One region of the Pseudomonas sp. TWI628 genome, then DNA from elsewhere that is predicted to be linked to it. Evidence: predicted binding sites of a transcription regulator. Region 1 holds the regulator's gene; the other holds the start of a gene.
The links. Region 1 encodes FliA, which starts transcription of late flagellar genes. Its sites were predicted from a motif close to CTAAAGTTTNNNNNNNNNNNGCCGNTAA; they were not measured.
Positions count from the first base shown of each region.

Region 2: the regulator FliA is predicted to act here: its motif matches at 1,987-2,014, upstream of ABE528_RS21780 (methyl-accepting chemotaxis protein).

Region 1 is NZ_JBDJMM010000004.1:83,526-97,807, reverse strand. Features, by position in the region: gene ABE528_RS04400 (ParA family protein) at 1-456, opposite strand, end outside; gene motD (flagellar motor protein MotD) at 524-1,381, opposite strand; gene ABE528_RS04390 (flagellar motor protein) at 1,385-2,125, opposite strand; gene ABE528_RS04385 (chemotaxis response regulator protein-glutamate methylesterase) at 2,125-3,249, opposite strand; gene ABE528_RS04380 (chemotaxis protein CheA) at 3,297-5,513, opposite strand; gene ABE528_RS04375 (protein phosphatase CheZ) at 5,526-6,314, opposite strand; gene ABE528_RS04370 (chemotaxis response regulator CheY) at 6,334-6,708, opposite strand; gene fliA (RNA polymerase sigma factor FliA) at 6,813-7,553, opposite strand; gene fleN (flagellar synthesis regulator FleN) at 7,550-8,383, opposite strand; gene flhF (flagellar biosynthesis protein FlhF) at 8,477-9,784, opposite strand; gene flhA (flagellar biosynthesis protein FlhA) at 9,796-11,925, opposite strand; gene flhB (flagellar biosynthesis protein FlhB) at 12,078-13,220, opposite strand; gene fliR (flagellar biosynthetic protein FliR) at 13,223-13,999, opposite strand; gene fliQ (flagellar biosynthesis protein FliQ) at 14,007-14,276, opposite strand.
Region 2 is NZ_JBDJMM010000030.1:66,781-72,097, forward strand. Features, by position in the region: gene ABE528_RS21780 (methyl-accepting chemotaxis protein) at 1-1,939, opposite strand, end outside; gene cueR (Cu(I)-responsive transcriptional regulator) at 2,130-2,534, opposite strand; gene ABE528_RS21790 (heavy metal translocating P-type ATPase) at 2,531-4,930, opposite strand; gene ABE528_RS21795 (hypothetical protein) at 4,988-5,317, opposite strand, start outside.

The DNA of each region.
Region 1 (14,282 bases):
CACCGGAATCACCAACTGCTGGCTGGCCGCCAGGGCGTTGACCATCAGCACGCCAAGCAATGGCGGGCTATCGATCAGGGCAAAGTCGAAATCCTGCCACAACTGCGCCAGACTCTTGGCGATCACCAGCCCCAGGCCACTCTGCCCTGGCGACTGGCGCTCCAGTACCGCCAGCGCAGTGCTCGAAGGCAGCAGCGAGATACGCTCATCGCTGGTCGGCAACAGCAGTTGCCCCGGCAGGCCCTCGGGCACGCTGCCCTTGTGCAGGAACAGGTCGTAGCAGCTGTGCTCCAGGGCATCCGGGTTGTGCCCGAAATAGCTGGTCATCGAGCCATGCGGGTCGAGGTCGACGACGACCACGCGCTTGCCCGCCTCGGCCAGCAGGCCGGCCAGGGCGATGGTGGTCGTGGTCTTGCCCACGCCACCTTTTTGATTGGCTACTGCCCAGACTCTCATAGGACAACTCTTGTCTCATTGGTGTCGCCGGCACCCACAGGGCATGCGGTGACGGAGAATTGACGGCTCACTTGGCCGTCGTCGCTGCTGGGGTTGGCGGTGCACTTTGTGTGCCAGCACGGCGCAGCGCTGCATCCGGGGTGGCATTGGCACTGCCCGAGCCTGTCAGGCTGCGGCGCACTTCGAGGTTACGGGAAATCACCAGCACCACCCGACGATTGCGCGCACGCCCTTCGGCCGTGTCGTTGCTGACCACCGGTTGGTACTCGCCATAGCCCACCGAGGCCATGCGCGCCGGGTTTACCCCTTCCATGGCCAGCAGGCGCACGATGCTCGCCGCCCGCGCCGCCGACAGCTCCCAGTTGGTCGGGTACTGCGCCGTGCGGATCGGCAGGTTGTCGGTGAAGCCCTCGACATGCACCGGGTTGGCGAACGGCTTGAGGATGTTGCCGACTTTCTCGATGATGGCGAACGCCTGGTCGCTGGGCATGGCATCGCCACTGCCGAACAGCAAGGACGAGTTCAGCTCGATCTCCACCCACAGCTCGTTGCCGCGCACGGTCATCTGGTCAGACTTGATCAGGTCGCCGAAGGCATCGCGTACGTCGTCGCTGATGGTCTTCAGCGGGTCGACGCTGGTCTGCGCCAGGCCCGCATCGATCTGCTCGCTGTCCTTGATCAAGGGCTCTGCCGGTTTCACGCTGAGCGGCTGCTCATCGCCGATCGGGATCGGCTTCATGCTCCGCTCAGGGTCGTTGAACACCCCGAGCAGCGCTTGCGAGATGACCTTGTACTTGCCCTCGTTGATCGAGGAGATCGAATACATGACCACGAAGAAGGCGAACAGCAAGGTGATGAAGTCGGCGTACGACACCAGCCAGCGTTCGTGATTCTCGTGCTCCTCGGTATGACGGCGACGGCGCATGGCTTACTCCATGAAGCCTTGCAGCTTCAACTCGATCGAGCGCGGGTTCTCACCCTCGGCTATCGACAGCAGGCCTTCGAGCAGCATCTCGCGGTAGCGCGACTGGCGCAGGACGATGGCCTTGAGCTTGTTGGCGATCGGCAGCAGGATCAGGTTGGCACTGGCCACACCGTAGATGGTGGCGACGAAGGCCACGGCAATGCCGTTGCCCAGTTGCGACGGGTCGGCCAGGTTGCCCATGACGTGGATCAGGCCCATGACCGCACCAATGATACCGATGGTCGGGGCGTAGCCGCCCATGCTCTCGAACACCTTGGCGGCCTGGATGTCGCGGCTTTCCTGGGTCAGGAAATCGACTTCGAGGATGCTGCGGATCGATTCCGGTTCGGCGCCATCGACCAGCAGTTGCAGGCCCTTGCGGGCGTATGGGTCGGGTTCGGCATCGGCCACGCCTTCCAGGCCAAGCAGGCCTTCCTTGCGCGCCGTCAGGCTCCAGTTGACCACCCGATCGATACCCCCGGCCAGGTCGACCCGCGGCGGGAAGAAGATCCAGCGCAGGATCTGCAGCGCTCGCTTGAACGCCGACAGCGGCGACTGCAGCAATGCCGCCGCCAGGGTGCCACCGAGCACGATCAAGCCGGCCGGCCCATTGAGCAAGGCACCGACGTGGCCACCTTCAAGGAAGTTGCCGCCAACGATGGCGACGAACGCCAGGATCAGGCCAATCAGGCTGAGCACATCCATCAGACACACGCCTCGACCAGGTGTTTGCCGATTTCATCCAGGCTGTACACCGCGTCAGCCAGGTTGGCTTTGACGATGGCCATGGGCATGCCGTAGATCACACAGCTGGCCTCATCCTGGGCCCACACGGTACTGCCGCCCTGCTTGAGCAGGCGCGCGCCTTCACGGCCGTCGGCGCCCATGCCGGTGAGCACCACCGACAGCACCTTGTCACCGTAGGACTTGGCCGCCGAGCCGAAGGTGATATCCACGCACGGCTTGTAGTTCAGGCGCTCGTCGCCCGGCAGGATCTTCACCGTGCCACGGCCGTCGATCATCATCTGCTTGCCGCCAGGGGCCAGCAGCGCCAGGCCCGGGCGCAGCATGTCGCCGTCCTCGGCTTCCTTGACGCTGATCTTGCACAGCTTGTCGAGGCGTTCGGCAAAGGCCTTGGTGAAGGCGGCGGGCATGTGCTGGATCAGCACGATCGGCGCCGGGAAGCTCGCCGGCAGTTGGGTCAGCACCCGCTGCAGGGCCACCGGGCCGCCGGTGGAGGTACCGATCGCCACCAGCTTGTAAGGCTTGCGCTTGGGCGCCGGGGCATGCGTTGCGGCCGGTGCCGCCGCGCGAGCAGGCGCGGCAGGGCGTACCGGCGCGGCGCTGGCCAGGCTGCTGGCGGCTGCATGGCTGCTGGCCGGCGCAGGTGCGGTGACCGGCGCGTGGCTGGTGTAGCCGCCGAAACGGCGGTTGCTGCGCGAGATGGTGTGCACCTTCTCGCACAGCAGCTGCTTGACCTTCTCCGGGTTGCGCGAGATGTCTTCGAAGTTCTTCGGCAGGTAATCCACCGCACCGGCATCCAGCGCGTCGAGGGTGACACGGGCGCCTTCATGGGTCAGCGAGGAGAACATCAATACCGGCGTCGGGCAGCGCTGCATGATGTGCCGCACGGCAGTGATGCCATCCATCATGGGCATTTCGTAGTCCATGGTGATGACATCGGGTTTGAGCGCCAGTGCCTGGTCGATCGCTTCCCTGCCGTTGGTCGCGGTGCCGACCACCTGGATCGTCGGGTCCGCCGAGAGGATTTCCGAAACGCGGCGGCGGAAGAAACCGGAATCATCCACCACCAGGACCTTGACTGCCATAAACACTCCATTAGGCGACGCAACCCACCAGGGTGCGCCGCCGAAAATCAGATACGCCGTGCCGCGTAACGCTTGAGCATGCTCGGCACGTCGAGAATCAGCGCGATGCGGCCGTCACCGGTGATGGTGGCGCCAGACATGCCCGGGGTGCCCTGCAGCATCTTGCCCAGCGGCTTGATCACCACCTCTTCCTGGCCCACCAGCTGGTCGACCACGAAGCCGATACGCTGGGTACCGACCGAAAGGATCACCACATGGCCCTCATGCTGCTCCTCGTGCACCTGGCCCTGAACCAGCCAGCGCTTGAGGTAGAACAGCGGCAGCGCCTTGTCGCGCACGATCACCACTTCCTGGCCGTCGACCACGTTGGTGCGCGACAGGTCGAGGTGGAAGATCTCGTTGACGTTGACCAGCGGGAAAGCGAATGCCTGGTTGCCCAGCATCACCATCAGGGTCGGCATGATCGCCAGGGTCAGCGGCACCTTGATGACGATCTTCGAACCCTGGCCCTTGGCCGAGAAGATGTTGATCGAGCCGTTGAGCTGGGAAATCTTGGTCTTCACCACGTCCATGCCGACGCCGCGGCCGGACACGTCGGAAATCTCGGTCTTGGTCGAGAAGCCCGGGGCGAAGATCAGGTTGTAGCAGTCCGACTCGCTCAGGCGATCGGCCGCGTCCTTGTCCATCAGGCCCTTTTCCACGGCCTTGGCGCGCAGGATGCTCGGGTCCATGCCCTTGCCGTCGTCGGAGATCGACAGCAGGATGTGGTCACCTTCCTGCTCGGCCGACAGCACCACGCGGCCGGTGCGGGCCTTGCCGGAAGCTTCACGCTCGTCCGGCATCTCGACACCGTGGTCGACGGCATTGCGCACCAGGTGCACCAACGGGTCGGCCAGGGCCTCGACGAGGTTCTTGTCGAGGTCGGTCTCTTCACCGACCAACTCCAGGTTGATCTCTTTCTTCAACTGCCGAGCCAGGTCGCGGACCAGGCGCGGGAAGCGGCCGAAGACCTTCTTGATCGGCTGCATGCGGGTTTTCATCACCGCAGTCTGCAAGTCGGCGGTGACCACGTCGAGGTTGGACACGGCCTTGGACATGGCCTCGTCGCCGCTGTTCAGGCCCAGGCGCACCAGGCGGTTACGCACCAGCACCAGTTCGCCGACCATGTTCATGATCTCGTCCAGGCGCGCAGTGTCGACGCGCACGGTGGTTTCCGCTTCGCTGGCATGCTTTTCCGCGGCCGGGGCCGGAGTACGGGCTGGCGCTGCGGGCTTGGCGGCGGCCGGCACAGCGGCAGCCGGGGCTGCTGCGGGCCTGGCGACCGGTTTGCTCTCAGCCACGGCCGCAACCGGCGCTGCCACGGCGGCAGGTGCTTCGCCAGCAACGGCTTCACCAGTGAACTTGCCCTTGCCGTGCAACTGGTCGAGCAATGCTTCAAACTCGTGCTCAGAGATCTCGTCACTGCTGGCGGGTGCGACAACGCTTTGCACTGCAGCGCTGGCCGCCGGCAAGGCATCGGCCTGGAAGGTGCCCTTGCCGTGCAACTGGTCCAGCAACGACTCGAATTCTTCGTCGGTGATCTCGTCGCTCACCGGCGCGCTGGCATCGGCCAGCGCTTCGACGGCGGCCACTTCGGGCGAGAACTGGCCCTTGCCATGCAGCTGGTCGAGCAGCGATTCGAACTCGGCGTCGGTGATGTCGTCACCCGCGCCGCCCAGGGTCTCGCCCTGCATCTGCGCTTGGGCAGCGGCCGCTTCGGCCTTGACTGCATCGAGTGAGTCGAGCAGCTGTTCGAACTCGGTGTCGGTGATGTCCGCCTCGGCGGCCACAGGCTCCGGCGCGGCCTCGACAACGGCTGCCGGGGCATCGGCGCTGGCAGGTTCGGCCAGGCGCGACAGGGCTGCCAGCAGCTCCGGCGTAGCCGCGGTCACTTCAGTGCGCTCACGCACCTGGCCGAACATGCTGTTGACCGTATCCAGTGCCTCAAGCACCACGTCCATCAGTTCCGCGTCGACCCGGCGCTCACCTTTGCGCAGGATGTCGAACACGTTCTCGGCGATGTGGCAGCACTCCACCAGCTCGTTCAGCTGAAGGAAGCCGGCGCCCCCTTTTACAGTGTGGAAACCGCGAAAGATCGCATTGAGCAGGTCGGCATCGTCGGGCCGGCTTTCCAGCTCGACCAGTTGCTCGGACAGTTGCTCAAGAATTTCGCCGGCTTCTACCAGGAAATCCTGAAGGATTTCTTCATCGGCGCCGAAGCTCATTAAACGTGCTCCTTAAAAACCCAGGCTGGACAGCAGATCGTCGACGTCGTCCTGACCGGACACAACGTCTTCACGCTTATCGGCATGAATCTGCGGACCTTCACCCCGAGTCGGATGTTTTTCTTGATCTTTTTCAGCGCGCAGCTGCTGGTGGTCATGTTCGATACCGGCAAAACGGTCGACCTGACTGGCCATCAGCACGAGCTTGAGCAGATTGCTTTCTACTTCGGTGACCAACGCAGTGACGCGCTTGATCACCTGGCCGGTCAGGTCCTGATAGTCCTGAGCCAGCAGAATGTCATTGAGGTGGCCGGCGACCTTGCGGTTACCCTCGGCGCTGTGCGTCAGGAAACTGTCGACGCGCTTGACCAGCTCGCGAAACTCCGGCGCTGCGACTTCGCGGCGCATGAAGCGCTGCCAGTCGACGCTCAGGCCTTGCGCCTCGGCTGCCAGGTCGTTGAGCACCGGGGTGCTCTCCTCCACCAGGTCCATGGTGCGGTTGGCGGCACCCTCGGTGAGCTTGACCACGTAGGACAGGCGCTCGGTGGCATCGGTAATCTGCGAGACTTCCTCGGCCTGCGGCATCTGCGGGTCGATCTGGAAGCTGACGATCGCGCTGTGCAGTTCACGCGTGAGCTTGCCGACTTCCTGGTACAGGCCACGGTCGCGGGTCTGGTTGAGCTGATGAATCAGCTGCACCGCCTCACCGAAACGCCCCCGTTCCAGGCTCTCGACCAGTTCCTCGGCATGTTTCTTCAGGGTCGACTCGAACTCCCCCAAAGACGTCTGTGTTGATTCCATGGCGCCCCCCTGACGTGACTCAGCCGTTGACGCGTTCGAAGATCTTCTCGATCTTTTCTTTGAGCACCTGGGCGGTGAACGGCTTGACCACATAGCCATTGACGCCGGCCTGGGCCGCTTCGATGATCTGGTCGCGCTTGGCTTCGGCGGTCACCATCAGCACCGGCATGGTCTTCAGGCGATCGTGGGCACGCACCTTGCGCAGCAAATCGATACCGGACATGCCCGGCATGTTCCAGTCGGTCACCAGGAAGTCGTAATGGCCGCTTTCGAGCATCGGCAGCGCGGTAGTGCCGTCGTCGGCTTCATCGGTGTTGGTGAAGCCCAGGTCACGCAACAGGTTCTTGATGATCCGCCGCATCGTCGAAAAGTCGTCAACGATGAGGATTTTCATGTCTTTGTTCAAGTAGACCTCCAAGCAGTCTCAAACGCGCTCGGCCCCGAGCACGCGTATTCAAATTCGGTACAACGTGGAAAACGACTGCAACGACCCCGGGCTCAACGTGCCCGCCATTCCCCCAGGCGGCTGCGCAGGCGCGCGGCACACTGGCTGTGCAACTGGCTGACACGCGATTCGCTGACCCCCAGCACCTCACCAATTTCCTTGAGGTTCAGCTCTTCGTCGTAGTACAGCGCCAGCACCAGGCGCTCACGCTCCGGCAGGTTGGCGATCGCATCGGTCAGGGCAGCCTGGAAGCGCTCGTCCTCCAGATCGCGCGACGGCTCGACCTGGCCACTGGCGCCGTCCTCGTGCAGCCCTTCGTGTTCGCCGTCCTGCAACAGGTCGTCGAAACTGAACAGGCGGCTACCCAAGGTATCGTTCAAGATCCCGTAGTAATCATCGAGACTCAATTGGAGTTCGGCAGCAACTTCATGATCTTTAGCGTCGCGGCCAGTTCTTGCTTCCACGGCACGCATCGCATCACTGACCATGCGCGTATTGCGGTGCACCGAACGCGGTGCCCAATCGCCCTTGCGGACCTCGTCGAGCATCGCCCCGCGGATGCGGATGCCGGCGTAGGTTTCGAAGCTGGCACCCTTGCTGGCGTCGTACTTGTTGGCCACTTCCAGCAGGCCGATCATGCCGGCCTGGATCAGGTCTTCGACCTGGATGTTGGCCGGCAGGCGTGCCAGCAGGTGGTAGGCAATGCGCTTGACCAGCGGCGCGTAGCGATCCACCAGCTCGAACTGGGCGTCTTTCGACGCCTTGCTGTACATCTTGAAACCGCTCGCATTCATAGCACGGGTCCTGCGCTGGTGGGTTGCACCAGGCGCTCGACGAAGAACTCCAGGTGCCCGCGCGGGTTGGCTGGCAGCGGCCAACTGTCGACCTTCTGCGCGATGGCCTTGAAGGCCAGGGCACACTTGGAGCGAGGGAAGGCTTCGTACACTGCGCGCTGCTTCTGCACCGCCTTGCGCACGCTCTCGTCGTAGGGCACGGCGCCGACGTATTGCAGGGCGACGTCAAGGAAGCGGTCGGTGACCTTGGTCAACTTGGCGAACAGGTTGCGCCCTTCCTGCGGGCTCTGCGCCATGTTGGCCAGCACGCGGAAGCGGTTCATGCCGTAGTCGCGGTTGAGCAGCTTGATCAACGCGTAGGCGTCGGTGATCGAGGTCGGCTCGTCACACACCACCAGCAGCACTTCCTGGGCGGCGCGGACAAAACTGACTACCGAGTCACCGATACCTGCAGCCGTGTCGATCACCAACACGTCGAGGTTGTCGCCGATTTCGCTGAAGGCCTGGATCAGCCCGGCATGCTGGGCCGGGGCCAGGTGCACCATGCTCTGGGTGCCGGAGGCGGCCGGCACGATGCGCACACCGCCAGGCCCCTGCAACAGCACGTCACGCAGTTCGCAGCGGCCCTCGATGACATCAGCCAGGGTGCGCTTGGGCGTCAGCCCGAGCAAAACATCGACGTTGGCCAGGCCGAGGTCGGCGTCCAGCAGCATCACCCGGCGGCCAAGTTCGGCCAAGGCCAGTGACAGGTTCACTGAAACGTTAGTCTTGCCGACGCCACCTTTGCCACCGGTTACGGCGATCACCTGTACGGGATGCATGCTACCCATGTTCGTTGTTTACCTTGTCTCGCTTGGACCCAGACCACGCGCAGCGCACGACAGCCAGCTCCGGAATGTAGGTACTTTGCATACGCTTGCCCCTCAACCCGCACGTCGCGGATTGTGGTAGAGATCAGCGAACATGTCGGCCATCGCCTCTTCGCTGGGCTCGTCCTGCAACTGCACGTTGACTGCGCGAGTCACCAGCTGGTGCGGGCGCGGCAGGTGCAGGTCGTCAGGAATGCGCGGGCCGTCGGTGAGGTAGGCCACGGGCAGTTCATGACTGATGGCCAGGCTCAGCACATCGCCGAGGCTCGCCGTTTCATCAAGTTTGGTCAGGATGCAGCCGGCCAGGCCGCAGCGCTTGTAGCTGTGATAGGCAGCCGTCAGCACCTGCTTCTGGCTGGTGGTGGCCAGCACCAGGTAGTTCTTCGCGGCAATGCCACGCCCGGCCAGGGTTTCCAGTTGCATGCGCAGGGCCGGGTCACTGGCCTGCAGGCCGGCAGTATCGATCAGCACCACGCGCTTGCGCAGCAGCGGCTCCAGCGCTGCTGCCAGCGACTGGCCCGGGTCGACATAGGTAACCGGCACATTGAGGATGCGCCCCAAGGTCTTAAGCTGCTCCTGGGCACCGATGCGGAAACTGTCCATGCTCACCAGGGCCAGGTTCTGCGGGCCGTACTTGAGCACATAGCGTGCTGCCAGCTTGGCCAGGGTGGTGGTCTTGCCCATGCCGGCCGGGCCGACCATGGCGATCACGCCGCCCTCTTCGATCGGTTCGATCTGTGGCACGTCGATCATTCGCGCCAGGTGCGCCAGCAGCATGCGCCAGGCCTGGCGCGGCTCCTGGATTTCACTGGTCAGGTCGAGCAGCTCGCGGGCGATCGGGCCGGACAGGCCGATACGTTGCAGGCGACGCCAGAGGTTGGCCTGCGCCGGCTTGCTGCCCTGCAGCTGGTTCCAGGCCAGCGAGCCGAGCTGCACTTCAAGCAGCTCGCGCAGGCCCGACAGTTCCGAACGCATGGCATCGAACAGGCGCGGGTCAACAGCCGGCTGCGCTGGCGCAGGCGCTGGAGGCGGCAAGTCGACGTGCGGCTCGACCAATGGCTCGGCCGCGGTCAACGACTGGCCGGCGAACAATTGGCGGTTGCCTTCGCTGGCCTCGGCGCGGTTGTCCAGCTCGGCCTGGGCAGTGGCGATGCGCGACTGGGTCTTGCGCAGCTCTTCTTCCAGTTCGGCGTTGGGCACGCGCGGGGCCAGCGCGGACAGTTTGTAGTCCAGCGCGGCGGTCAGTTCGACACCGCCGGCGATGCGGCGGTTGCCGATGATGGCGGCATCGGAGCCCAGCTCATCACGAACCAGCTTCATGGCCTGACGCATATCGGCGGCGAAAAAACGCTTGACTTGCATAACCCACTACCTCAGCCGTTGGGGCCCACTGTGGCAACGATGGTGACTTGCTTGTTATCCGGTATTTCCTGATACGCCAGAACATGCAAATTCGGTACAGCCAGGCGGCCGAAGCGCGACAGCATGGCACGGATCGGGCCAGCTACCAGGAGAATGGCCGGTTGGCCTTGCATTTCCTGGCGCTGGCAGGCGTCGATCAACGAACGCTGCAGCTTTTCGGCCATGCTCGGTTCCAGAAGAACACCGTCTTCCTGACCTTGCCCGGCCCTTTGCAAACTATTGAGCAAGATCTGTTCCAACCTTGGCTCAAGGGTGATCACAGGCAGCTCGGGCTCAACGCCGACAATGCTTTGGACGATGGCACGACACAATCCGACGCGCACTGCTGCCACCAGCGCGGCGGTATCTTGACTCTTGCCGGCATTGTTGGCGATGGCCTCGGCAATACTGCGGATGTCACGCACCGGCACTTGCTCGGACAACAATGCTTGCAGGACCTTGAGCAGCCCCGACAAGGAAATGACACCGGGCACCAGTTCTTCTGCAAGTTTAGGCGAAGCCTTGGACAATACCTGCAACAGCTGCTGCACCTCTTCGTGGCCGATCAGCTCGTGGCAGTGCTTTTGCAGGATCTGGTTGAGGTGGGTGGCAACCACGGTACTGGCGTCGACCACGGTGTAACCCAGCGACTGCGCCTGAGCGCGCTGCCCGACGTCGATCCACACCGCCTCAAGGCCGAATGCCGGGTCGCGCGCGGCGATGCCGTTGAGCACACCGAACACCTGGCCAGGGTTGATCGCAAGCTCGCGATCCGGGTAGATATCGGCCTCGGCGAGGATCACCCCCATCAGCGTCAGGCGATAGGCGCTGGGCTGCAGGTCGAGGTTGTCGCGGATATGCACGGTCGGCATGAGGAAGCCCAGGTCCTGGGACAGCTTCTTGCGCACCCCCTTGATCCGCGCCAGCAGCTGGCCACCCTGGTTGCGGTCGACCAGCGGAATCAACCGGTAGCCGACTTCCAGGCCGATCATGTCGATCGGCGTGACGTCGTCCCAGCCCAGCTCCTTGGTTTCCTGCGCCCGCTGAGGCGACGGCAGCAGGTCCTGCTGGCGCTGCACTTCCTTCTGCGCTTCGATCTTGGCCTTCTGTTGCTTCTTCCACACCAGGTAGGCACCGCCACCGGCCAGCAGGCCGAGGCTGAGGAAGGCAAAGTGCGGCATGCCCGGCACCAGGCCCATGATGATCATCAGCGCCGCAGACACACCCAGCGCCTTGGGCGAGTCGAACATCTGACGATTGATCAGCTTGCCCATGTCCTCGGAGCCCGAGGCACGGGTGACCATGATCGCGGCGGCAGTGGACAACAGCAGTGATGGCAATTGCGCCACCAAACCGTCACCGATGGTCAGCAAGGCGTAAACCTTGCCCGCATCGCTGAACGACATGTTGTGTTGCAGCATACCGATCAGCATGCCGCCGATCAGGTTGATGAAGAGGATCAGCAGGCCGGCGATGGCGTCACCGCGGACGAACTTGCTGGCACCGTCCATGGAACCGTAGAACTCGGCCTCCTGGGCTACCTCGGCGCGGCGCGCCTTGGCTTGGGCCTGGTCGATCAGGCCGGCATTGAGGTCGGCGTCGATGGCCATCTGCTTGCCGGGCATGGCATCGAGGGTGAAGCGCGCGCTCACCTCGGAAATCCGCCCGGCGCCCTTGGTGACCACCACGAAGTTGATGATCATGAGGATGGCGAACACCACCGCACCCACGACGTAGTTGCCGCCGATCACCACCTCACCGAAGGCCTGGATCACTTTACCGGCGGCGCCGTGACCTTCCTGGCCATGGAGCATGACCACCCGCGTGGAGGCCACGTTCAGCGCCAGGCGCAGCAAGGTCGCCACCAGCAGGATGGTGGGGAACGCGGCGAAGTCCAGCGGGCGCAGGGCGTATACGCAGACCAGCAAGACCACGATCGACAGGGCGATGTTGAAGGTGAAGAACACGTCGAGCAGAAACGGCGGTATCGGCAACATCATCATTGCCAACATCACCAGCAGCAGCAACGGCACGCCCAGGTTGCCCCGGCCGAGCCCGGCCAGGTTGTTGCGGGCGTTGCTGATTAACTGAGTGCGATCCACCGCGAGTCCTCTTCATGCAAAACTTTGACGCCCAAGGGGCGCTTGGGCGTGGCTTTGCAAGAAGCCTTCCAACTTTGCTCGGCTAAGGATTTATGTTGCCTGTACCGGCCTCTTCGCGGGTTTACCCGCGAAGAGGCCAGTACAGGCTGGAATCAGTTGTCGCGGCGCAGATCAGGCGGAATCGGCAGGTCTTCCTTGAGCGGCTCAGGCCGCTTGCCCTTACCCGAGCGGTACTGGCGGATCTGGAACACGTAGGCCAGCACCTGCGCCACGGCCAGGTAAAGCCCCGCCGGGATCTCCCCTTCCACCTCGGTGGAGTAGTAGATCGCCCGCGCCAGGGCCGGCGATTCGAGGATCTGGATCTTGTGCTCGACGCCGATCTCGCGAATTTTCAAGGCAATGAAGTCGGTCCCCTTGGCCACCAGCAACGGCGCCACGCCACCCTTCTCCGGGTCGTATTGCAGGGCCACGGCATAATGCGTCGGGTTGGTGATGATCACGTCAGCTTCGGGCACTGCAGCCATCATGCGCCGCTGCGACACCTCGCGCTGCAGCTGGCGAATGCGCTGCTTGACCTCGGGCTTGCCTTCGCTGTCCTTGTATTCGTCCTTGATCTCCTGCTTGGTCATCTTCAGCTTCTTGTGCGTCTGCCACAGCTGGAACGGCACGTCCGCGGCAGCAATCAACAGCAAACCGGCAGCCATCCACAAGGCACTCCAGCCAACCACCTGAACACTGTGGATGATCGCCTGTTCCAGCGGCTCGTTGGCAATGGCCAGCAGCGCCTGACGATCATTGCCCAACACCACCAGCGCCACGACCAGGATCACCATGAACTTGGCCATCGCCTTGAGCAATTCGGTCAGCGAGTTCAGCGAAAACATCCGCTTGATACCCGACAATGGGTTCATGCGGCTGAATTTTGGTTGCAACAGGCTGCCCGAGAAAATGAACCCGCCAAGGGCAATGGGGGACACGAAGGCGATGACGAACAGCAGCATGAGAATCGGCTGCACCGCCCAGATCGCCATCTTGCCCGACGCCAGCAGGAACATGCCCATCGAGCGCTCGTCGACCAGCACTTCGCGAGTCAGGGAGAAGTTCATGCGCATCAGCGCCATCAACGTTTCCGCCAGGTTGCCGCCGAAGGCCAGCAGCGCGCCGGCACCGGCCAGGGTCGAGGCAACGGTGTTGAGCTCCTTGGAGCGGGCGATCTCACCTTTTTCGCGCGCGTCGCGCTTGCGCTTGTCGGTGGGGTCTTCCGTCTTGTCCTGACCGCTCTCGCTTTCTGCCATGCTCAGGGCGCCCTCGCCAGCTCACGCAGCCATTGCAGCGCTTCACTGGCCAACGCCTGGTAATGGGAAAGCACATCGGCCAGGCCTATCCAGAAGATGCCCATGCCCAGCACCAGGGTCAGCGGGAAACCGATGGAAAAGATGTTCAGTTGCGGCGCGGCGCGGGTCATCACGCCGAAGGCGATGTTCACCACCAGCAGCGCGGTGATCGCCGGCAGGATCAGCAACAGGCCGGCACCGAACACCCACCCCAGGCGGCCAGCCATTTCCCAGAAGTGATTGACCACCAGGGCGTGGCCCACCGGCAACGTGGTGAAGCTCTCGGTCATGACCTCAAACACCACCAGATGGCCGTTCATCAGCAAGAACAACACACTCACCAGCATGGTCATGAACTGGCTGACGACCGCCACGTTGACCCCGTTGGCCGGGTCGACCATCGAGGCGAAGGCCATGCCCATCTGCACGGCAATGATCTGCCCGGCGATGACGAAGGCCTGGAACAGCAACTGCAGGGAGAAACCGAACAATGCGCCGACGATCACCTGCTCGCCACACAGCAGCAGGCCACGCAGGCTCAGCGGGTCGAATTCAGGCAATGGCGGCAGTGCCGGCACGATCACCACGGTGATGGCCACCGCCACGTACAGGCGGATGCGCGCCGGCAGCATGCGCGTGCCGAAGATCGGCATGGTCATCAGCACTGCGGTCACCCGGAACAGCGGCAGGATGAAGGTGGCGACCCAGGTGCCGATCTGCGCGTCGGTCAGCTCCAGCATGGCAGGCTCAACCGATCAGCTGCGGGATGCTGGTGTACAGGCCGGTGATGTACTCCATGAACTTCTGCACCAGCCAGGGCCCGGCGACGATCAGCGTGACCAGCATCACCAGCAGGCGCGGCAGGAAGCTCAAGGTCTGTTCGTTGATCTGCGTGGCGGCCTGGAACATCGCCACGATCAGCCCGACCAGCAGGCTCGGCACCACCAGCACGGCCACCATCAGGGTGGTCAGCCACAGCGCGTCTCGGAACAGGTCGACAGCGACTTCAGGTGTCATGCAAGG
Region 2 (5,317 bases), on a different contig from region 1:
TGCGGAAGCGACGCACCAGCGAATCCAGTTCATTGGACAGCCCGGCCAGGCTCTCGGAGTCCTGGCGCGCCGCCTGGGCCAGTTCCGCCACCAACTGCGCATCGCCATGAATCTGGCTGATATGGCGGTTGATGTCCTCGGCCACCTGATGCTGTTCTTCCGCCGCCGTGGCGATCTGCGTGTTCATGTCGCGGATGATGTCCACCGACTCGCGGATCTGCCCGAAGCTGTCACGGGCCAGGCCAATGCGGCTGACAGACTGCTGCGACACTTCCAGGCTGGCATGCATCTGCTCGGCCACTTCGGCGGTGCGGCTGGCCAGGTTGCCCAGCAAACCGTCGATTTCGGCCGTGGAGTCGGCGGTGCGCTTGGCCAGTGCCCGCACCTCGTCGGCCACCACGGCAAAGCCACGGCCTTGTTCGCCGGCCCGGGCCGCCTCGATGGCTGCGTTGAGTGCCAGCAGGTTGGTCTGTTCGGCAATCGAGCGGATGGTGCCGAGAATCGACTGGATGGCGTTGCTGTCGCGCTCCAGTTGCTGGATTGACTGGGCCGACTGCTCAATCTCCTGGCTCAGGCGGTCGACGCTGCTGACTGCTGCGTCGATCTGTTGCTGGCCTTCGCGGGCTTGCTGCTGGCCACTGTCGGCCGATTGCGCAGCCTGGCTGCAGGAGCGGGCGACTTCGTTGGCGGTGGCGACCATTTCGTGGAACGCGGTGGAGACCATGTCCACCGCTTCACGCTGGCGCCCGGCAGCCTCGGCCATGTCGCTGGAGACCCGGGTGGAGCTGCTGGAGGTGCTGAGGATCTTGCTGGCGGCCGAACCGATATGCTGGATCAGGCTGCGGATGGCGCCCAGGAACTGGTTGAACCAGTTGGCCAGTTGCGCGGTTTCGTCGCGCCCGCGCACGTCCAGATTACGGGTCAGGTCGCCTTCGCCCTGGGCAATGTCTTCCAGGCCGCTGGTGACGCTGTTGATCGGGCGCACGATGAGTTTGGCGAAGGCGGCGCCGACCACGGCGAACAGTGCCGCCAGTACCAGTGCGATGGCGCCGATCAGCCAGGTCAGGCGGGTGGTGGTCTGCATCACTTCGCCTTGCTGGATCAGGCCGATGAAGGTCCAGCCCAGCTTCTCGTCAGGGTAGACGTTGGCCATGTAGCGCTCGCCGTTGATCTCGACCTCGACCAGGCCCTTGCCGGCCTTGGCCAGTTCGGCGTATCCGTCGCCGAAGCTGGCCAGTTGCTTGAAGTTGTGGCTGGCATCGCGTGGGTCGACCATCACGTTGCCGTTGTTTTCCACCAGCATCAGGTAGCCGCTTTCGCCCAGCTTGATCTGCTTGACGATCTCGGTCAGGCCCTTGAGCGACACGTCGATGTTGACCACGCCACCGGGGTTGCCGAGCTGGTTGGCGACGGCGCGCACGGTGCTGATCAGCACGGCATCGTCGGCAGCCCAGTAATAGGCGCCAGTGCGCACCGTCTTGCCCGGGTTGGCCATGGCCAGCTGGTACCAGGGACGCGGGCGCGGGTCATAGTTGACGAACTTCTGCCCGCCCGGCCAGCCGACATAGCCACCGTCATTCACCCCGTAGGCTACGTAGGCGTAGCCTGGGTGGGTTTCTGCCAGGCGAGTGAAAAATTCCAGCAGTTGCTTGTCCTGATCGCCCAGTTCGTAGGACGGGTTGGCGCTCATGAACTTGTTCAGGTTGTTGCCCGTGGCCGCCACCATCGGTTGGGAGGCCAGGTAGTCGACGTTCTGGTCGATGCCCTGGAAGAAGATGTTCATCGCGTTGCTGACCTGGCGGATTTCCCGGCTGCTGCTGTCGAGGAAACCGTCACGGGCTTCGCCGCGCAGGTTGATCACCACCAAGGTGGCCACGAGGACGATGGGCAAGCCCGCGATAATCGCGAAGGCCCATGTCAGTTTCTGTTTGATGTTCATCGACGCTCCCGGGGTTTGTTTTTTTGCACGCGAGGCAGGTAGCAACTACATCGGCAGCATCCGGGGATTTTTTAGTGAAAGTGCCCGTATTTGTTGGGCAAAGTCGCATTTGGCGACTATTCGGTCGGCATTGGGCTAATATGGCATACCAAAAGTTTGCGGCGTACTGATGTCAGCACGCCGCAGGCTTTCAATGGCAGCATCCTGCGCCATTGGCCAGGTCTTTCAGAATCGGGCAGTCCGGGCGGTCATCCCCCTGGCAGTGGGCAACCAGATCACCCAGGGTGTCACGCAAGCTCACCAGCTCCTCGATACGCCGATTCAGCTCATCGATATGCTGCATGGCCAGCGCCTTGACGTCGGCGCTGGCACGCCCGCGGTCCTGCCACAGGGTCAGCAGCTTGCCCACTTCTTCCAGGGAAAACCCGAGGTCACGGGAGCGCTTGATGAAGGCCAGGCTGTGCAAGTCCTCGGCCTGGTACAAGCGGTAGCCGCTGTCGCTGCGGGTGGCCGGCTTGAGCAGGCCGATGGATTCGTAATAGCGGATCATCTTGGTGCTGAGCCCGCTGCGGCGGGCGGCCTGGCCAATGTTCATCGGGCCTCCTGCGAGGTGTTGGTGGGTTTCCAGGTCTTCAGCCACAAGGCATTGCTGACCACGCTGACGCTGGACAGCGCCATGGCGGCGCCGGCCAGTACCGGGTTGAGATAGCCCAGCGCGGCCAGGGGAATGCCGATCAGGTTATAGATGAAGGCCCAGAACAGGTTCTGGCGGATTTTCGCATAAGTCTTGCGGCTGATTTCCAGCGCGGCGGGCACCAGGCGCGGGTCGCCGCGCATCAGGGTGATGCCGGCAGCCTGCATGGCCACGTCGGTGCCACCGCCCATGGCGATGCCGATGTCGGCAGCGGCCAGGGCCGGGGCATCGTTGATGCCGTCGCCGACCATCGCTACCACGCCGCTCTTTTTCAGGGCGGCCACGGTGGCGGCCTTGTCGGCCGGCAATACTTCGGCGTACACGTCGTCGATGCCGAGGGCATCGGCCACCACCTTGGCGCTGCCGCGGTTGTCGCCGGTCAGCAGGTGGCTGCTGATGTGGCGGGCGTGCAGGGCGGCGATGGCCTGCCCGGCACCGGGTTTGAGGCTGTCGCCGAAGGCGAACAGGCCGAGTACGCGAGGCGCTGTGCCACGTTCGATGAGCCACGACAGCGTGCGGCCTTCGGCTTCCCAGGCTTGAGCGCTGGCAGCCAGCTCGCCAGGTTGCAGATTGCTTTCATCGAGCAGGCGACGGTTGCCCAGCGCCAGTTCGCGACCTTCCACGCGCCCGGCAATGCCGCGACCGGTGAGTGACTGGCTGTCAGTCACGACGGGTACCTCCAGGCCTTGCTCGGCGCAGGCATCCAGCACCGCCTTGGCCAACGGATGCTCGCTGCCGCGCTGCAGGGCACCGGCTAGGCGATGCAGGTTGGCGCCATTACCGTCCAGTGCCTGGCTGTGGACCACCCGCGGGCTGCCGGAGGTGAGGGTGCCGGTCTTGTCGAATACCACACGATCGACCGCATGGGCACGCTCCAGCGCTTCGGCGTCCTTGATCAGGATGCCGTGGCGGGCAGCGACACCGGTGCCGGCCATGATTGCTGCTGGCGTGGCCAGGCCCAGGGCGCAGGGGCAGGCGATCACCAGCACGGCGACCGCATTGATCAGCGCGGTCTCCAGCGGCGCACCGGCCAGCCACCAGCCAATCAAGGTGAGCAGTGCCAGCACCAGCACGGCGGGCACGAATACCTGGCTGACCCGATCGACCAGCTTCTGGATCGGCGCCTTGGCCGCTTGTGCGTCTTCGACCAGGCGGATGATCCGGGCCAGCACGGTTTCCGTACCCAGCGCCTGGGTACGTACCAGCAGCCGGCCTTCGCCGTTGATTGCCCCCCCGGTGACGCTGTCGCCGGGTTGTTTGGCTACCGGCAGGCTTTCGCCGCTGATCAGTGCTTCGTCAGCGTGGCTGCTGCCTTCTTCCACCGTGCCGTCGACCGGGAAGCGTTCGCCAGGCTTGACCAGTACCAGGTCGCCGAGGCGCAGCTGGGCAATCGCCACGTCTTCTTCGCGGCCGTCGATGACGCGCACGGCACGCTCAGGGCGCAGCGCTTCGAGGGCGCGGATGGCGCTGGCGGTCTGGCGCTTGGCCCGGCTTTCGAGGTATTTGCCCAGCAGTACCAGGGCGATGACTACCGCCGAAGCTTCGAAGTAAAGGTGGGGGGCCATTCCGGCTGGGGCCTTGGCCCATTGGTACAGGCTCAGGCCATAACCCGCACTGGTGCCCAGGGCGACCAGCAGGTCCATGTTGCCGGCACCGGCCCGCACGGCTTTGTAGGCGGCTTTGTAGAAGCGTGCGCCGAGCACGAACTGCACCGGGGTGGCCAGCGCGAACTGCACCCAGGCGGGCAGCATCCAGTGCAGGCCGAATGGCTGCACCAGCATCGGCAGCACCAAGGGCAGGGCCAGCAACAGCGCGGCAGCGACGGCCAGGCGTTCGTTGCGCAGGCGCCGTTGCGCAGCCTGCTGATCATCCTTGGCCGCTTGCGGCAGGCTGGCGCTGTAACCGGCTTTTTCGACAGCGGCTATCAGCAGCGCGTCGTCGAGCGCCTGCAGCACTTCAAGGTGAGCACGTTCGCTGGCCAGGTTGACGCTGACCTGTTCGACCCCAGGCAGCTTGCCAAGCGCGCGCTCGACACGGCCGACGCAGCTGGCGCAGGTCATGCCGCCGATCTGCAGTTCCACGGTTCGGGTCGGCACGCCATAGCCGGCGCCACGCACGGCTTCGACCAAGGCTGGCAGGCTGTCGGCCGGGGCCTGGACCCTGGCCTGTTCGGTGGCGAGGTTGACGCTGACCTGATCAGCGCCGCTGACTTTGCGCAGGGCGCGCTCGACACGGCCAGCGCAGCTGGCGCAGGTCATGCCGGAGATCGGCAGGTCGAATGTGGTAGATGCAGGCATGACGCTCCTCCTTGGCAGGGCTTCAGCATCAGCATCAACCTTGCCACACAGGGAAGGTCAATAGCCCAGGCTGGCTCGCTTCAACTCAAGGCCATTGTGGCCCATGGCGATGCGGTACTTACTGATCTGGCCCGCTTGCAGGTTGAGTCGCGTGCTGCGTTGGTCCTCGATGCCTGGAGCACAGCCGGGCATCTGCCCGGGCAGCAGGCGCAAGCGCACGTCGACCGGGCCGGGCGGCAGGTTGAAGGACGTGGACTGTTCCTGGAATACGCGGCCGGAGAGCTGATCGTTGAGGTACACGCCGATTTCGCAGCTGGTAGCCACTTCCAGGCGTTCCCGGGAAATGATCAGTACGCTGTAGTCCGAATTGCCCTCGGCGCTGGCCGG